4 regions of the Streptomyces panacea genome follow, and region 2 is predicted to be linked to each of the others. Evidence: riboswitches for the same ligand, from Rfam matches in the RefSeq annotation. Region 2 holds a riboswitch; each other region holds the start of a gene.
The links. A riboswitch is a leader RNA that binds a small molecule or an ion and turns the genes downstream of it on or off. The one in region 2 is predicted to bind cyclic di-AMP.
Positions count from the first base shown of each region.

Region 1: linked by a shared signal. The riboswitch ahead of P3L51_RS06565 (transglycosylase family protein) and the one ahead of P3L51_RS06200 (M23 family metallopeptidase) in region 2 are both predicted to bind cyclic di-AMP.
Region 3: linked by a shared signal. The riboswitch ahead of P3L51_RS01700 (LysM peptidoglycan-binding domain-containing M23 family metallopeptidase) and the one ahead of P3L51_RS06200 (M23 family metallopeptidase) in region 2 are both predicted to bind cyclic di-AMP.
Region 4: linked by a shared signal. The riboswitch ahead of P3L51_RS27275 (LysM peptidoglycan-binding domain-containing protein) and the one ahead of P3L51_RS06200 (M23 family metallopeptidase) in region 2 are both predicted to bind cyclic di-AMP.

Region 1 covers NZ_JARJHW010000016.1:40,278-44,033, reverse strand. Annotated here, with positions in the region: gene eno (phosphopyruvate hydratase) at 1-683, opposite strand, end outside; gene P3L51_RS06565 (transglycosylase family protein) at 965-1,669, opposite strand; cyclic di-AMP (ydaO/yuaA leader) riboswitch at 1,673-1,849, opposite strand; gene P3L51_RS06560 (transglycosylase family protein) at 2,114-3,061, opposite strand; gene P3L51_RS06555 (cytochrome P450 family protein) at 3,203-3,756, opposite strand, start outside.
Region 2 covers NZ_JARJHW010000015.1:13,482-17,237, reverse strand. Annotated here, with positions in the region: gene P3L51_RS06210 (M16 family metallopeptidase) at 1-230, shown strand, start outside; gene P3L51_RS06205 (M16 family metallopeptidase) at 248-1,615, shown strand; cyclic di-AMP (ydaO/yuaA leader) riboswitch at 1,835-2,000, shown strand; gene P3L51_RS06200 (M23 family metallopeptidase) at 2,014-2,817, shown strand; gene P3L51_RS06195 (HPr family phosphocarrier protein) at 2,888-3,169, opposite strand; gene P3L51_RS06190 (bifunctional acetate--CoA ligase family protein/GNAT family N-acetyltransferase) at 3,304-3,756, shown strand, end outside.
Region 3 covers NZ_JARJHW010000003.1:55,474-59,229, forward strand. Annotated here, with positions in the region: gene P3L51_RS01695 (SGNH/GDSL hydrolase family protein) at 1-596, opposite strand, end outside; gene P3L51_RS01700 (LysM peptidoglycan-binding domain-containing M23 family metallopeptidase) at 746-1,684, opposite strand; cyclic di-AMP (ydaO/yuaA leader) riboswitch at 1,687-1,853, opposite strand; gene P3L51_RS01705 (tyrosine-protein phosphatase) at 2,261-3,064, shown strand; gene P3L51_RS01710 (DUF6126 family protein) at 3,093-3,272, opposite strand; gene P3L51_RS01715 (helix-turn-helix domain-containing protein) at 3,350-3,756, opposite strand, start outside.
Region 4 covers NZ_JARJHW010000149.1:19-3,774, reverse strand. Annotated here, with positions in the region: gene P3L51_RS27280 (right-handed parallel beta-helix repeat-containing protein) at 1-1,225, shown strand, start outside; cyclic di-AMP (ydaO/yuaA leader) riboswitch at 1,923-2,089, shown strand; gene P3L51_RS27275 (LysM peptidoglycan-binding domain-containing protein) at 2,094-2,840, shown strand; partial or broken gene P3L51_RS27270 (alpha/beta fold hydrolase) at 2,962-3,756, opposite strand, start outside.

The sequences.
Region 1 (3,756 bases), on a different contig from region 2:
ATGGCCACGAGGATCAGGTCGAGCGCGGCGCGGTTGGACTCCAGGTTCGGCGCGAAGCCGCCCTCGTCGCCGAGGCCGGTGGAGAGCCCCTTCTCCTTCAGGACCTTCTTCAGCGTGTGGTAGACCTCGGCACCCCAGCGCAGGGCCTCGGAGAACGACTCGGCGCCGATCGGCGCGATCATGAACTCCTGGATGTCCACGTTGGAGTCGGCGTGCGACCCGCCGTTGAGGATGTTCATCATCGGAACGGGCAGCAGGTGCGCGTTCGGGCCGCCGAGGTAGCGGAAGAGCGGCAGGTCCGAGGCCTCGGACGCGGCGTGCGCCACGGCCAGGGAGACACCGAGGATGGCGTTGGCGCCGAGCGAGGACTTGTCGGGCGTGGCGTCCAGGTCGAACATCGCCTGGTCGATCAGGCGCTGCTCGGTGGCGTCGTAACCGACGAGCTCCGGGCCGATCTGCTCGATGACGGCGAGGACCGCCTTCTCGACACCCTTGCCCTGGTAGCGGTTCTGGTCACCGTCGCGGAGCTCAAGGGCCTCGAACGCACCGGTGGACGCACCGGAGGGGACAGCAGCACGGCCGGTGCTGCCGTCGTCGAGGCCGACCTCGACCTCGACCGTTGGGTTGCCTCGGGAGTCAAGGATTTCCCGGGCTACGACGACGTCGATGGACGGCACGAGCATCTCCTTCTGGGATGTGACGCGTGGAGTGCAGAGCCTCGTTGGCCTTGCGGCATGAGCCTAACCGGCTCCCGGTCGGCGGTCGGCAGATGCCCGCCCGCTGGGACGAAAAGAGTCCTGAATGCCCGTTCAGCCGCGAATGTCCTGGGGTCCGGCCCGGCCCGGTCCAGCCCTGTCCGGTCCGGTCCGGCCCGAAGGCGGTGGCGGCCGGGCGGGGCCGAGCCCCGGCACGGCGCGTCCGGGGGGAGTGAGGCGCGCCGTGCCGGGGCTCGGGCAGGGAAGGGTCAGCTCAGGTGGAGCTGCTGACCCGGGAAGATCTCGTCGGCGTTCTCGACGATGCCCTTGTTCAGATCGAAGAGCTTCTTCCAGCCACCTTCGACCTTCTTGGTGTCGGCGATCTTGGAGAGCGTGTCGCCGGCCTTGACCTTGTACTCGCCGTCGCCCTTCTTGACCGGGCCGCGCGTCTCACCGCGCGAGGCGGACTGCTCCTGCGCGGCGCGCGGGGCGGACTCCTGCTTCGGAGCGGCCTTCGGGGCGGCCTTGGGAGCGGCCTTGGGGGCCTGCTCCTGGGCCTGCTGGCCGGAGTCGTCGGAGCCGGCGTTGTTCGCGGCGTTGGACAGGCCGACGCCACAGCTCGGCCAGGCACCCTTGCCCTGGCCCGCCAGGACCTTCTCGGCGACCTGTATCTGCTGGGACTTCGAGGCCTGGTCGGCGCTGGACGCGAAGGCGCTGCCGCCGTACGCGGCCCAGGTGGAGGAGGAGAACTGGAGGCCGCCGTAGTAACCGTTGCCGGTGTTGATCGACCAGTTGCCGCCGGACTCGCACTGGGCGACGGCGTCCCACTCGGAGGTGGTGGCCGCGGAGGCGGAGGTGGCGCCGATCAGCGGGACCGCGACAGCGGCACCGGTGATGCCGGCGAGCGTGGCGTAACGGACGGCCTTGGACGGGCGGCGGTGCTTGGCCCTGCCGGACTTGCTGGAAAACAGCATGCGAGATCTCCTCACCGACGCCTACGAGGTGAGCTGTCGGGTTCGGGCCAAGTGAGTTGCCCGGCCGTGTGACCCGGGAACGCCTTCACGTCCCCCTGCACACGACTGCACCCCGAGCCGGCCGTACTGACCGGCACTTACCTTTGGGTCCCCCGCTCCTGCCTTCGGCGCTTGACGCGACGACTACTCCCCCCGACCGACGGCAGGATTCGGCGTGACGGTCGACGGTGCCCGCGGTGCGAGCGGTTCAGACCGTAAACACAGACATCCCGGATGTTCAAAGGAGGAACATCCGGGATGATTCGCCCATCCCGTCCCGGGGAAACCCCTGTTTACGCAGGTCGGGACGGAGGCGGGGCGACGTGCCGGTCAGACCGCATCAGTTGGGGCGAAGAGACCCTTGTCTCACTTGCCCAGATACGGACATAGACCGTTTAACTACCCCTACTTCGCGGCCAGATCGAGACTCTGGCCCGGCAGGATCAGGTCGGCGTCGGAGCCCACGACCTCGCGGTTCGCCTTGTAGAGCGCGGACCAGCCGCCCTCCACCTTCTGCTCGTCGGCGATGGCCCACAGGTTGTCGCCGGCGCGGACGGTGTACGAGCCGTCGGCGGCGGTGTCGCCGTCGCGTGCCGAACCGTCACTCCGCGAGGCATGACGACCGCCGTCGCGCGCTTCGTCCGACGTGCCCGCTTCGGCCGTTCCATCCGATTCGCCCGATCCGTCCGAGGCGTCGGCCGACGTGCCCGCCTCGGGTGCCGCCTCGCCGCGGTGCTTGCCCTGGCCGCCGCCGGCCTCGGTAGCGGCGTCCGTGCTCGACTCCGTGCCCGGCCCCCCAGTGCCGGGCTCCTGGGCCTCCGAGGCGGAGTCACGGCCGAACTGACCGGACGCGGGCGTCGACTCGGGAGCGGCGGGCAGGACGGCCGTCTCGCTCGGCTCGGGCTCCGCGGGCGCCTTGGACTTCTGGGCGGCGTCGGAGGAGTCACCGGAGGGCTCGCCGTCCGGAGCCGTACCGGCGTCCGCCGTGAGCCCGGTGACCAGCGCGCAGGTCGGCCACGCGGTCGGCCCCTGCGCGTCGAGGATCTTCTCGGCGACGGCTATCTGCTGGCTGCGGCTGGCCTGGTCGGCGGTGGGCGCGTACGCCGTACCGCCGAAGTCGGACCAGGTCTCCTGGGAGATCTGGAGCCCGCCATAGAACCCGTTGCCGAGGTCGGCGCTCCACATGCCGCCGCTCTCGCACTCGGCGACGCGGTCCCAGGTGGTGGCGTCGGCCGCGCTGGCGCCGGTCGCGCCGAGCAGCGGAATGGCGATCGCCGAGCCTGTCACCCCTGCCGCGACGACGAGGGCGGGGGCTTGACGGGGCCGACGGTGCCGGCCGTTCCCGGAGCGCATGCGGTTGCCTTCCGTGAGACTGCTGAAACGTGAATCCCGAACACGTGACTGCTGAGACGGTCGTGAACGTAGCCGTACTCCAAGGTCTGTCACAAGTCGATGCAGCGGAGATCACGTGAAAGTCACAGTGTTGACGATCCGTCAGTCACGCACCGCTGTGAACTGCACCGGGAGCGTGCGCAGTCCACGCATGATGAGCCCCCCACGCCACCGCAAATCGGATGGATCGACCGCAAGTCGCAAGTCGGGCAAGCGGGTCAGAAGCGTACCGAGGGCGGCCTGCCCCTCCAGCCGGGCGAGCGGTGCGCCGAGGCAGTAGTGGATGCCGTGGCCGTATCCGAGGTGTTTGTTGTCACTCCGCGACAGGTCGAGCCGGTCCGGATCGTCGAACCGTTCCGGGTCGCGGTCGGCGGCGGCGAGTACGACGAGGACGGGGTCGCCCACCGCGACGTTCTGCCCGCCGAGTCGCACGGGCTCGGTGGCGTAGCGCCAGGTGGCGAGCTCCACCGGCCCGTCGTAGCGCAGCAGTTCCTCGATCCCGGTCGCGAGCAGCCCCGTCTCGCCCGCGTCGAGCGAACGCTGGAGCCGCTCACGCTGATCAGGGTTGCGGAGCAGGGCGTACACCCCGTTACCCACCAGATTCACGGTCGTCTCGAACCCCGCGAAGAGCAGGATGAACGCCATCGCGGCGGCCT
Region 2 (3,756 bases):
AACTGTGCCGGTACGCGGTGCTGTTCGGCGACCCGCAGCTGGCCCTGACCGCCGTCCAGCGGGTGCTGGACGTCACGGCCGACGAGGTGCGCGCGGTGGCCGAGGCCCGGCTGCGCCCGGACAACAGGGCGGTGCTGGTCTACGAGCCGACGACCGCCGACGACGAGGACGCCGCTTCCGACGAGATCACCGACGAGACCCTCGACCAGCACGAAAAGGCGGACCAGTGACCGACGCTGCCGTGACCATGGAGTTCCACCCGCAGCCGACGGCCGGAGAGGCCAGGCCCTGGGCGTTCCCCGCACCTGAGCGCGGCGCGCTGCCCAACGGCCTGACGGTGCTGCGCTGCCACCGCCCCGGCCAGCAGGTGGTGGCCGTCGAGATCTCCCTCGCCGCCCCGCTGGAGGCGGAGCCCGAGGGCCTGGACGGTATCGCCACGATCATGGCCCGCGCGCTGTCCGAGGGCACCGACAAGCACACCGCCGAGGAGTTCGCCGCCGAGCTGGAGCGCTGCGGCGCCACGCTCGACGCGCACGCCGACCACCCCGGCGTCCGGGTCTCCCTGGAGGTCCCGGTCTCCCGGCTGCCCAAGGCGCTCGGCCTGCTCGCCGACGCCCTGCGCGCGCCGCTGTTCTCCGAGAGCGAGGTCGGCCGGCTCGTCACGAACAGGCTGGACGAGATCCCGCACGAGCAGGCCAACCCGGCCCGCCGCGCGGCCAAGCAGCTCTCCAAGGAGCTGTTCCCGGCCACCTCGCGCATGTCGCGTCCGCGCCTGGGCACCGAGGAGACCGTCGGACGCATCGACGCGAAGGGCGTCCGCGCCTTCTACGACGCGCATGTCCGCCCCGCCACCGCCACCGCGGTGATCGTCGGCGACCTCACCGACGTCGATGTCGACGCGCTGCTCGCCGAGACCCTCGGCGACTGGACGGGCGACACCTCGGAGCCGCGCCCCGTGCCGCCGGTGACCGCCGACGACACCGGCCGGGTGGTGATCGTGGACCGGCCCGGAGCCGTCCAGACCCAGCTCCTGATCGGCCGCGTCGGTCCCGACCGGCACGACCGTGTCTGGCCGGCCCAGGTGCTCGGCACGTACTGCCTGGGCGGCACGCTCACCTCCCGGCTCGACCGGGTGCTGCGCGAGGAGAAGGGCTACACCTACGGCGTGCGGTCCTTCGCGCAGGTGCTGCGCTCCGACCCGCAGGGCACGGGCGCCTCCATGCTCGCCATCAGCGGCTCCGTGGACACCGAGTCGACCGGGCCCGCGCTGGACGACCTGTGGAAGGTCCTGCGTACGCTCGCGGCCGAAGGACTGACGGACGCCGAGCGTGAGACGGCCGTACAGAATCTGGTCGGGGTCGCGCCGCTGAAGTACGAGACGGCCGCGTCCGTCGCGGACACGCTCGCCGACCAGGTCGAGCAGCACCTCCCGGACGACTTCCAGGCGCAGCTGTACGCGCGCCTGGCCGAGACCGGCACGGTCGAGGCGACGGCCGCCGTCGTCAGCGCCTTCCCGGGCGACCGGCTCGTCACGGTGCTCGTCGGGGACGCCTCGGTGATCCGGGAGCCGATCGAGGCCCTGGGTATCGGCGAGGTGAAGGTCGTCACCGGCTGAGGCCGACGACGCCCCACGCGGCGACCGCGCGAAACGGATAAAGGGAACCCCGGTGACGAACCTGTCGCCGGGGTTCCCCGCTATGTCCGCATTCAGGAGGACGTTGCCTGAATGCCCTGTGGCGTGCGCTACAAAATGGCCTGTCCGTTTGGTGATTGAAAGATGACCCCTTTAGCGTCGGTCCGGCTGTCCGCCAGAGCCCGCCGCATCCGCGGCACCGGACAGCCATCGCCGAGTCCCCGTCAGGCGCGAGCCTGGGGAGCCGGGGACCCATTCACGTCCCTGGGGTGAATCGGGGGCCTTCGCGCAATCCGCGGAGGAGCCCGTAGGAGACCTTCCTGCTCCGAACCCGTCAGCTAACCCGGTAGGCGAGAAGGAAGGAAAGGACCAGCCACTTCATGGCGTTCACCCGTGCCCCCGGGAAGCACCGTGCCCCGAGCCGAATGACGCGCAGAAGCGCGAACATCGCCGGAGTCGCGACTCTCACAGCGGCCGGTGTCATCGGCACCCTCGCCTCCCCGGCGCTCGCCGCCGACGTGGAGGCGGCCGTCGCCCAGGACGCCGTCCCGGTCACCCCGGTCCGCGCCATCGTCATCGACACCTCGCTCGCCGCGAAGATCGACGCCCAGGCCGACGCGCAGCACCTGGCCGTCCGGAAGGCCGCGGAGGCGAAGGCGGAGGCCAAAGCCGCGGCCCGCGCCAAGGCCGAGGCGAAGCGCAAGGCGGCGGCCCGCGCCAAGGAGATCCGCGAGGAGAAGGAGCGCGCGACACGGGCCGCGGAGCGCGAGCGCCTCAACTCCTACCGACTCCCCGTCACCGGCTCACCGGTCACCACCGGCTATCGGACCGGCGGCGCGCTCTGGTCCTCCGGCAGCCACTCCGGCGTCGACTTCCGCGCGGCGTCCGGCACTTCGGTCGTGGCCGTCGGCGCGGGCACCGTCGTCGAGGCCGGCTGGGGCGGCGCGTACGGCAACAACGTCGTCATCCGCATGAACGACGGCACGTACACCCAGTACGGACACCTCTCCTCGATCGGCGTCTCCGTCGGCCAGAGCGTCACGCCGGGCGCGCGGATCGCGCTCTCGGGCTCGACCGGCAACTCGACCGGCCCACACCTGCACTTCGAGGCACGGACGAGCGCGGAGTACGGCTCCGACATCGACCCGGTCGCGTACCTGCGCGCGCACGGCGTCGGCGTCTGACGGCACGGACATCCACCTACGACGAAGGCCCCGGCGTCCCGCGCCGGGGCCTTCGTCGTACAGGTGCGGCTCAGACGGTCTCGGGAAGCTCGTCCAGTCCCTCGGCGACCAGCTTCGCCAGCCGGTCCAGCGCGGCGTCGGCGTCGTCCGCGTCGGAGAACAGGACGATCTCGTCGCCGCCCTGCGCGCCCAGTCCCAGCACGGCGAGCATCGACGCCGCGTTGACCGGGCTGCCGTCGGCCTTGGCGATCGTCACCGGAACGCCGGAGGCCGTGGCGGCGCGGACGAAGATGGAGGCGGGACGGGCGTGCAGGCCCTCGGCCCAGCCGACGTTGACGCGGCGCTCAGCCATGGTGTTGCCCTTCAAAGTCACAGTTGTTGTCTAGACCAGTGTCTCATGTGCCCCGTAACGGACCGGTGAGGCACCCCCAGACTGCCCCGGCCGGACAACCGCCGCTACCCGTGTGCGCGCCGTAGGCTCTCCCCATGACGCCGCCGTCGCAGCACGCCTACCCCGCTCACTGGGAAGCAGACGTGGTCCTGCGCGACGGGGGCACCGCCCGCGTCCGGCCCATCACCACCGACGACGCCGAGCGCCTGGTCAGCTTCTACGAACAGGTCTCGGACGAGTCGAAGTACTACCGCTTCTTCGCGCCCTACCCCCGGCTCTCCGACAAGGACGTCTACCGGTTCACCCACCACGACTACGTGGACCGGGTGGGCCTCGCCGTGACCGTCGGCGGCGAGTTCGTCGCCACCGTCCGCTACGACCGCATCGACAGCCGGGGCATGCCCGCGTCGGCCCCCGCCGACGAGGCGGAGGTCGCCTTCCTCGTCCAGGACGCGCACCAGGGGCGCGGGATCGCCTCCGCGCTCCTGGAACACATCGCCGCGGTGGCGCGCGAGCGCGGGATCCGGCGCTTCGCAGCGGAGGTGCTG
Region 3 (3,756 bases), on a different contig from region 2:
TGGCCCTCCGGTGACAGGTGCAGCCGGTCGCCGCCCCAAGCGCGTCTGTCCTGGACCGACTTGAGCGACCACAGGTCCAGGACCGGGCAGTCGTAGCGGTCCGCGATGGAGCGGACGTGCGCGGTGAACGTGGCTATCTTGCCACGCAGATGGCGCAGCACGGGCACGCCTCGGGTGTCGAACCCGGTGGGGACCATGACGGTGCCGACGGCGCCGGTGAGGTCGGCGAGTGCCCGCTCGAAGCGTTCCGCGACATCGTCGGGGTCGCTGCCGGGCCGGATGATGTCGTTGCCGCCGGCGCAGAACGTCACCAGGTCCGGGGCGAGTTCCTTGGCGCGCGGGATCTGCTCGGCCACGATCTGGTCGAGCAGCCGTCCACGTACGGCGAGATTGGCGTACCGGAACGAACCGTGGTCGGGGTCGGCGACGGCCGCCCCGTCCGGTGTGCGATCGGCGAGCAGTACGGCGAGCCGGTCCGCCCAGCCGACATAGATTCCGCCCGGCCCGGGATCGCCGACGCCCTCGGTGAAGCTGTCACCGATGGCGGCGTACGACCCGAAGGTGCTTCTGAATTTCGCTCTCGAATCGTCAGCCACAGCTGAACATCATTCACTTGCGTATGTGACCTACGCGACCGTAAGGAGGTGTTGACGCCGGTGAGAAACGCCACCGGTCAAAATTCGTTCAAGCCGGAATACGGGAATGGTCGTCGGCCGGCGCACCGGGCGCCGGCCGACGACCATTCTCAGAGAGAAACGCCGTGCTCGCGCAGGTACGCCAGCGGGTCGACGTCGGAGCCGTAGCTCGGGCCGGTGCGGATCTCGAAGTGCAGGTGCGGCCCGGTGGAATTGCCGGTGGAACCGGAGAGGCCGATCTGGTCACCGCCGCCGACACTCTGGCCCGCCGAGACGGCGAGCGAGGAGAGGTGGGCGTACTGCGAGTACTGGCCGTCGTCGTGCTTGATGACGACCTCGTTGCCGTACGACCCGGCCCAGCCTGCCGAGACGACGGTGCCGGGGCCGACCGCCTTGACGGTGGTGCCCGACGAGGCCGCGAAGTCCACGCCGGTGTGGTAGCCGCTGGACCAGCTGCCGCCGGCCGCGCGGTAGGCGGTGGTGGTGACCGCGCCGTCGACGGGGGCGGTGTAGCCGGAGGCGTCGCTCTGCGCCGCGGGCTGGTTCGCCGTGGTGTCGGCCTTGGGGGCGGGCTCGGCCGGGGCGGGCTTCGCGGGCGCCGCCTTCTTCGGTGCGGCCTTCTTCGGCGCGGCCTCGGCCTTGCCCTCGGAGGACGCCTTGGCCTTGGCTCCGATGGTGAGCTTCAGACCCGGGTGGATGAGCGACGGGTTGTCACCGACGGCCTCGCGGTTGTCCTCGTACAGCTTCTCCCAGCCGCCGCTGACCTTCTGCGACTCGGCGATCTTGGCGAGGTAGTCGCCCGCCGTGACCGAGTACGTCTTCACGGTCTGGGCGGTCGCGGCCTGCCGCGCCGTCTGCGGAGCGGCGGCGGGAGCGGAGGCGACGGAAGCGGTGTGCGCGACCGACGGGGCGGCGGTCTGCTCGGCGGCATGGGCGCCCGTGGCACCGATGAGCGGAATTGCGATGGCGGCGCCACCCGTTCCGGCGGCGACGAATCCGCGCGTGATCGGGTTGGTCCTCGGACGACGGTGCTTACCCTTTGCGGGCATGGCGATTTCCTCTCCGGCGCCTACGAGGTGAGCTGTCGGGTTCGAGCTGGAGATGCCCGGCCGCGCCGTGACGCGACTTCACCCCAAGCCGTCCGGATGTCCGGGCCGGCGTACTACCTGGGTCCCCCGCTCCTGCCACACGTTGATGAGTGCTGGGTGGATGCGGATTCCGAACGGCGGCAGGATTCGGCGATCCGCTCGGATTGCGGTGACCGTAAGCCGGGTGGGCCGACCCGTACAAGCCGTTGTATTCCTTCAACAATCCGGCCTCGAATATCGGCCGCCGCGCGCGGTCACCCTGCGTGGATTACGGATCTTCGAATTCCGTGCGCCGTCCCAATTCCCCTTCCTCGGCGCGGCCACACACCGTCACGGATATGATCCTGCTCACCAGCCGAGGCCGATCACCGCCCATCTCCGCCGCGACCGGGGCACGTTATGCGTAATCACTCAATACGGACAGAAGCCCTCTTCTTGAAGCGATTTCAGCGGGAACCGATGTCGTAAAGTCGGAGCGCGACAGCGTCGGCGACGAGCGCCGGCCGCAGACGCGGAGGAGCTCACGTGACGCACGAGGTGCCGCAGCAGGTCCCGCCGGCCGAGCCCGACCTGGCCGGTGTCCGCAACTTCCGCGACGTGGGCGGTCTGCCGACCGCCGACGGGCGGCGCGTACGGCACGGACGGCTCTTCCGCAGCGGCCACCTCGCGCACGCCACCGCCGAGGACACGGTGTTCCTGACGTCGCTGGGGCTGCACACGGTCTTCGACTTCCGCAACGCGGCCGACCAGAAGCTCGACGGCCTGGACGTCGAGCTGCCGGGCGTACGGAACGTGAACATCCCGCTGACCGACCCGGCCGACGGGACCGAGTTCTGGAAGATGGTCCGTGACGGCGATCTCGACCAGCTGCGGTCGATCCTGGCCGACGGCAAGGGCGTGGCCCGGATGTCCGCTTCGTACCGTTCGATCATTCTGGACCGCACCGCCGAACACCGGCACGTGCTGCACGCCCTGGCCGAGGAGAGCCTGCCCGCGCTGATGCACTGCGCGGCGGGCAAGGACAGGGCCGGTCTCTCCATCGCGGTGTCGCTGCTCGCCGTGGGCGTGGAGCGGGAGGCGATCGAGGCCGACTATCTGAAGTCGAACGATCCCCACCGCAGATACCGGGTACGGCGCAGCGACCCGTCGCCCGGCGGGACTTCGCCGGAGGTGCTGGAGCTGCTCGCGCCGCTGTTCGACGCGCGCGCCGTGTATCTCGAAACGGCGTTCACGACGATGGAGGAGACGTGGGGCAGCGTGGACCGCTATCTCACGGACGGCCTGGGGCTGACGGACGAGACGCGCGAGCGACTGCGGACGCGTCTCGTCGACGAGGGCTGAGGGCTGCTTTTCGGGGGGGGCGCCGGGCCTACTTGGCGCCCGCCTCGAAGAGCAGCCAGAGGAAGCCGGCCACGGCGTGGCCGGCGACGAGGTAGACGAAGAGCCGGATGGCGAGGCCGCGCGGGAAGTTGCTCTCCTCGTCCATGACGGACTTGGCGGGCGCCTCGGGCAACGGCTCCCGGAGCTGCTCCGGGGTGTTCTCTGGCACGGTGACGGCCTCTCTGGTCTGGTCCGGCCCGGCCGGTCTGATCCGGCCCGGCCGGTCCGGTCGAAGGTGACGACGGGTCAGCGGCGGTGGGCCCCGCCCGGCAGGCACAGCTCGGCGATCGGGCTGGTCAGCAGGGTGTGTACGAACAGCAGCTCGGTGCCGGCGGGACCGGCCGCCGCGATGCGGTGCGGGGTCATCGAGTCGAAGTGGGCGCTGTCCCCGGGATCGAGCACATGGACGGCGTCCCCGAGGCCCAGCCGCAGCCGCCCCTCCAGGACGTGGATCCACTCCTCCCCCGGATGGACGCGGACGAGGTCGCCCTGCGCCCCGTACGGCACCGTCACCCGCAGCGGCTGCATCGCGCGGCCGGAGGGGCTGCCCGCCTGGCGGTAGATCCAGCCGTCGGCCTCCACGGGTTCGGCCCGCGCCGCGCGGATGACGGGATCGCGTTCGGGAGGCTCCTCGCCGAGGAGCTCGGAGACCG
Region 4 (3,756 bases), on a different contig from region 2:
CGAGTACGGGGCCGTCCCCGACGACGGGAACGACGACACCAAGGCCATCCAGGACGCGGTGACCGCCGACCAGAACGGCGACATCGACTGCGTATGGATCCCGGCGGGCCAGTGGCGCCAGGAGCGGAAGATCCTGACCGACGACCCGCTGAACCAGGGGCAGTACAACCAGATCGGGATCAGTGACGTCTCGATCCGCGGCGCGGGTATGTGGCACTCGCAGCTCTACACGCTCACCGAGCCGCAGAACGCGGGCGGGATCAACCACCCGCACGAGGGCAACTTCGGCTTCGACATCGACGACAACACCCAGATCTCCGACATCGCGATCTTCGGCTCCGGCCGGATCCGCGGCGGCGGGGGCGCTGAGGGCGGAGTGGGCCTCAATGGCCGCTTCGGCAAGAACACCAAGATCTCCAACGTCTGGATCGAGCACGCCAACGTAGGTGCCTGGGTCGGCCGCGACTACGACAACATCCAGGCGCTCTGGGGCCCCGCCGACGGCCTCCAATTCAGCGGAATGCGGATTCGCAACACATACGCCGACGGCATCAACTTCACCAATGGCACGCGCGATTCGCAGGTCGACAATTCGTCCTTCCGCACCACGGGTGACGATTCGCTCGCCATCTGGGCCAACCGGTACGTCAAGGACCCGGCGGTGGACATCGCGCACGACAACTCGTTCACCAACAACACCATTCAGCTGCCCTGGCGGGCGAACGGCGTCGCGATATACGGCGGTTACGGCAACAAGGTGCAGAACAACCTGATCGCCGACACCGCCAACTATCCCGGCATCATGCTGGCGACCGACCACGACCCCCTGCCTTTCTCCGGCGAGACCCTGCTCACCGGAAACGCGCTCCACCGCACCGGCGGCGCCTTCTGGAACGAGGACCAGGAGTTCGGCGCGATCACGATCTTCCCGGCGAGCCGGGACATCACCGGAGTCAAGATCAGGGACACCGAGATCTCGGACTCCACCTATGACGGCATTCAGTTCAAGAACGGCGGCGGCAACGTACCGGACGTGGAGATCGGCAACGTGACGATTCACAAGTCCAACAACGGCTCCGGCGTCCTGGCGATGGGCGGCGCCCGCGGCAGCGCGGCGCTGACCAACGTGACCATCACCGGCTCGGCCGAGGGTGACGTCCTCGTCGAGCCGGGATCGAGCTTCGTGATCACCGGCGGCCCCGGCACCAAGCAGGCCGTCAACTAGGCCCCGGCCCCCGACCCCTGGTTCACAAATATGGGCTTTTAGGTACATATCCCTAGGTCGCGAGCCCGCTCGGCGCCTTCCGTACCGCTCCGCGAGGGGAGCGGTGGAAGGCGCCGAGTCGTCGGCGTAGTCACTCCATGACGTCACGTGCCCGAGGGAACCGCTTCGCGGGTATCGGGCACAGCGGCGCCCGGTCCCCTCCCGAACCCTCCGCCCCCGAACCCTCCGCGGAAACCTTCGCCGGAGGGCGGCGCCGCATTCACGTGACGGGGGGCCGGGTCGAATGCGCGCGTGGACAAAGGGTGTTGGCGGGCTGTCGACAGTGAATTCGCCCAGGGGTGGGCACCTCGCCTCCACTTCGCCGCGATCCACATAAAGTAATCATTTGTCCGCTTTGCGGGGTGGGTCGTTATGGGTATTTCGCGCCTAACTTGTCCCTTTCTGGATGGTGTTGTGTATGCGTGGTTGCGTTGAATGCCCGTGATGTGTGTCACAGGGGCGGCGGGTCACGCGTTCCGCCCGACTGGCCACTTCCCGCACTGGAAAAGAAAGTTGAGACCTGAATCGCCGGGCAGGAATTCGGATTGATCTCCACCGGACCCGTGAATGGCATGGTGCCGTGAATTCAGGACTTGTTTCGCCCGGACGTTCTCGCTTACGTTCTCGTCATTCCGGACGGAACGCCGAATCCTGCCGCCGTCCGGAAACCGCATCCAACCATTCACGTACGGCAGGAGCGGGGGACCCAGGTAAGTCGCCGATCCGGAACACCGGACCGGCTCGGGGTGAAGCCGCGCCCACAGCGCGGCCGGGCATCTCCCGCCCGAACCCGACAGCTCACCTCGCAGGCGACGGAGAGGACCTCGTCATGCCCGCACAGGGTAAGCACCGCCGTTCCCGCACCATCCCGCTCGCCCACCGGCTCATCGCCGTCGGCACGGGCGGCGCCGCACTCGCCCTGCCCCTGGTGACCGCCACCACGGCCGGCGCCGCGCCCGCCCCGCAGCACGTCGCGGCGGCCCCGTCGGCCGTCACCGCCGCCCAGAAGGTGACCCACACCGTCGTGAAGGGCGAGTCGCTGGCCAAGATCGCGGACGCCCGTTCCGTGAGCGGTGGCTGGAAGGCGCTGTACAAGACCAACCGCGACACCGTCGGCGACAACCCGTCGCTCATCCGCCCCGGCCTGAAGCTGAAGCTCGCCGGAAAGCCCAAGGCAGCCGCCGCCCCGACCGCCTCGGCCAAGGAAGCCTCGGCCAAGCCCGCCGAAGCCGTCCAGGCCGCCGCGAAGTCCTACACCAACGACCTCGACGGCTGGATCCGGGAGGCGCTGGACGTCATGGCGCAGAACGGCATCCCCGGCTCGTACGACGGCATCCACCGCAACATCATGCGCGAGTCCGCGGGCAACCCCCAGGCCATCAACAACTGGGACTCCAACGCCGCGGCCGGCATACCGTCGAAGGGCCTGCTCCAGGTCATCGACCCGACGTTCGAGGCGTACCACGTGCCCGGCACGTCGACCGACAGCTACGACCCGGTCGCCAACATCACCGCGGCGTGCAACTACGCGGCCGACCGCTACGGCTCGATCGACAACGTCAACGGCCCCTACTAAGAGGCGGTATCACCACCTCGCGCGACTCTCGGGCCGCGTCTGTCCCTCCCTCGCCGGCCGGGCCGCACACGCGGCCCGGCCGGCGAGCGGCGTGAGGCGCCCCGGACCGGAACCGCGGAGCTCAGGACAGCCCCTGGGTAAGGATCTCGCCCCGCGCCACCAGCCAGTCCATCGCCGACGGGCACACGTCGAGCACCGAGACATGCCCGTCCTCGGGCCGCACCCACAGCTCCGCGCGGGGGAGAGCGGCGAGCATCCACTCGGCGTGCGCGGGTGGTACGACCCGGTCGAGGCTGCCCTGCACGAGCAGTACGGGCGCGGCCACCTCCGCAAGGTCGAAGCCCCACGCGGTGGCGAAGGCGACATCGTCGTCGATCAGCCCGTCCGCCCCGGCCTGACCCGCCTTCCCCGCGTCGGCCCCCAGCGACGTCCACGTGCCCGCCAGCGCCGCGAAGTCGGCGGAGGTGAAGCTCGACGGGTCGAACTCGTCCGTCGCCGCGTACAGTTCGCGCGCCTCGCGCCCGTCGGCGGCGGCCCGCAGGCCCCCGGGCGAGGTCATCCCCTCGTACCAGTCGAAGTCCCGCGTGTACGGCGCGATGCCCGCCAGGCAGGCCACACCCGTCACCCGGTCCGGCAGCAGCGCGGCGCACGCCAGCGCGTGCGGCCCACCACCGGACGCCCCCATCACCGCGAACGACCCCACGCCGAGAGCGTCGGCGATCCGGGCCACGTCGTCCGCCGCCGCGGCCACGTTCCGGCCCGGCAGCGGGCTGGAACCTCCGTAACTGGGGCGGCCGTACGTCACCAGCCGGATACCGCGCGCCGCCGCCGCGGTGAGCAGCGGCTCCAGCGGTGCGCCCGTCTGCGGCGAGCCGTGGTGCCACACGACGGTGAACCCGCCCCCGGCACCCCCGCC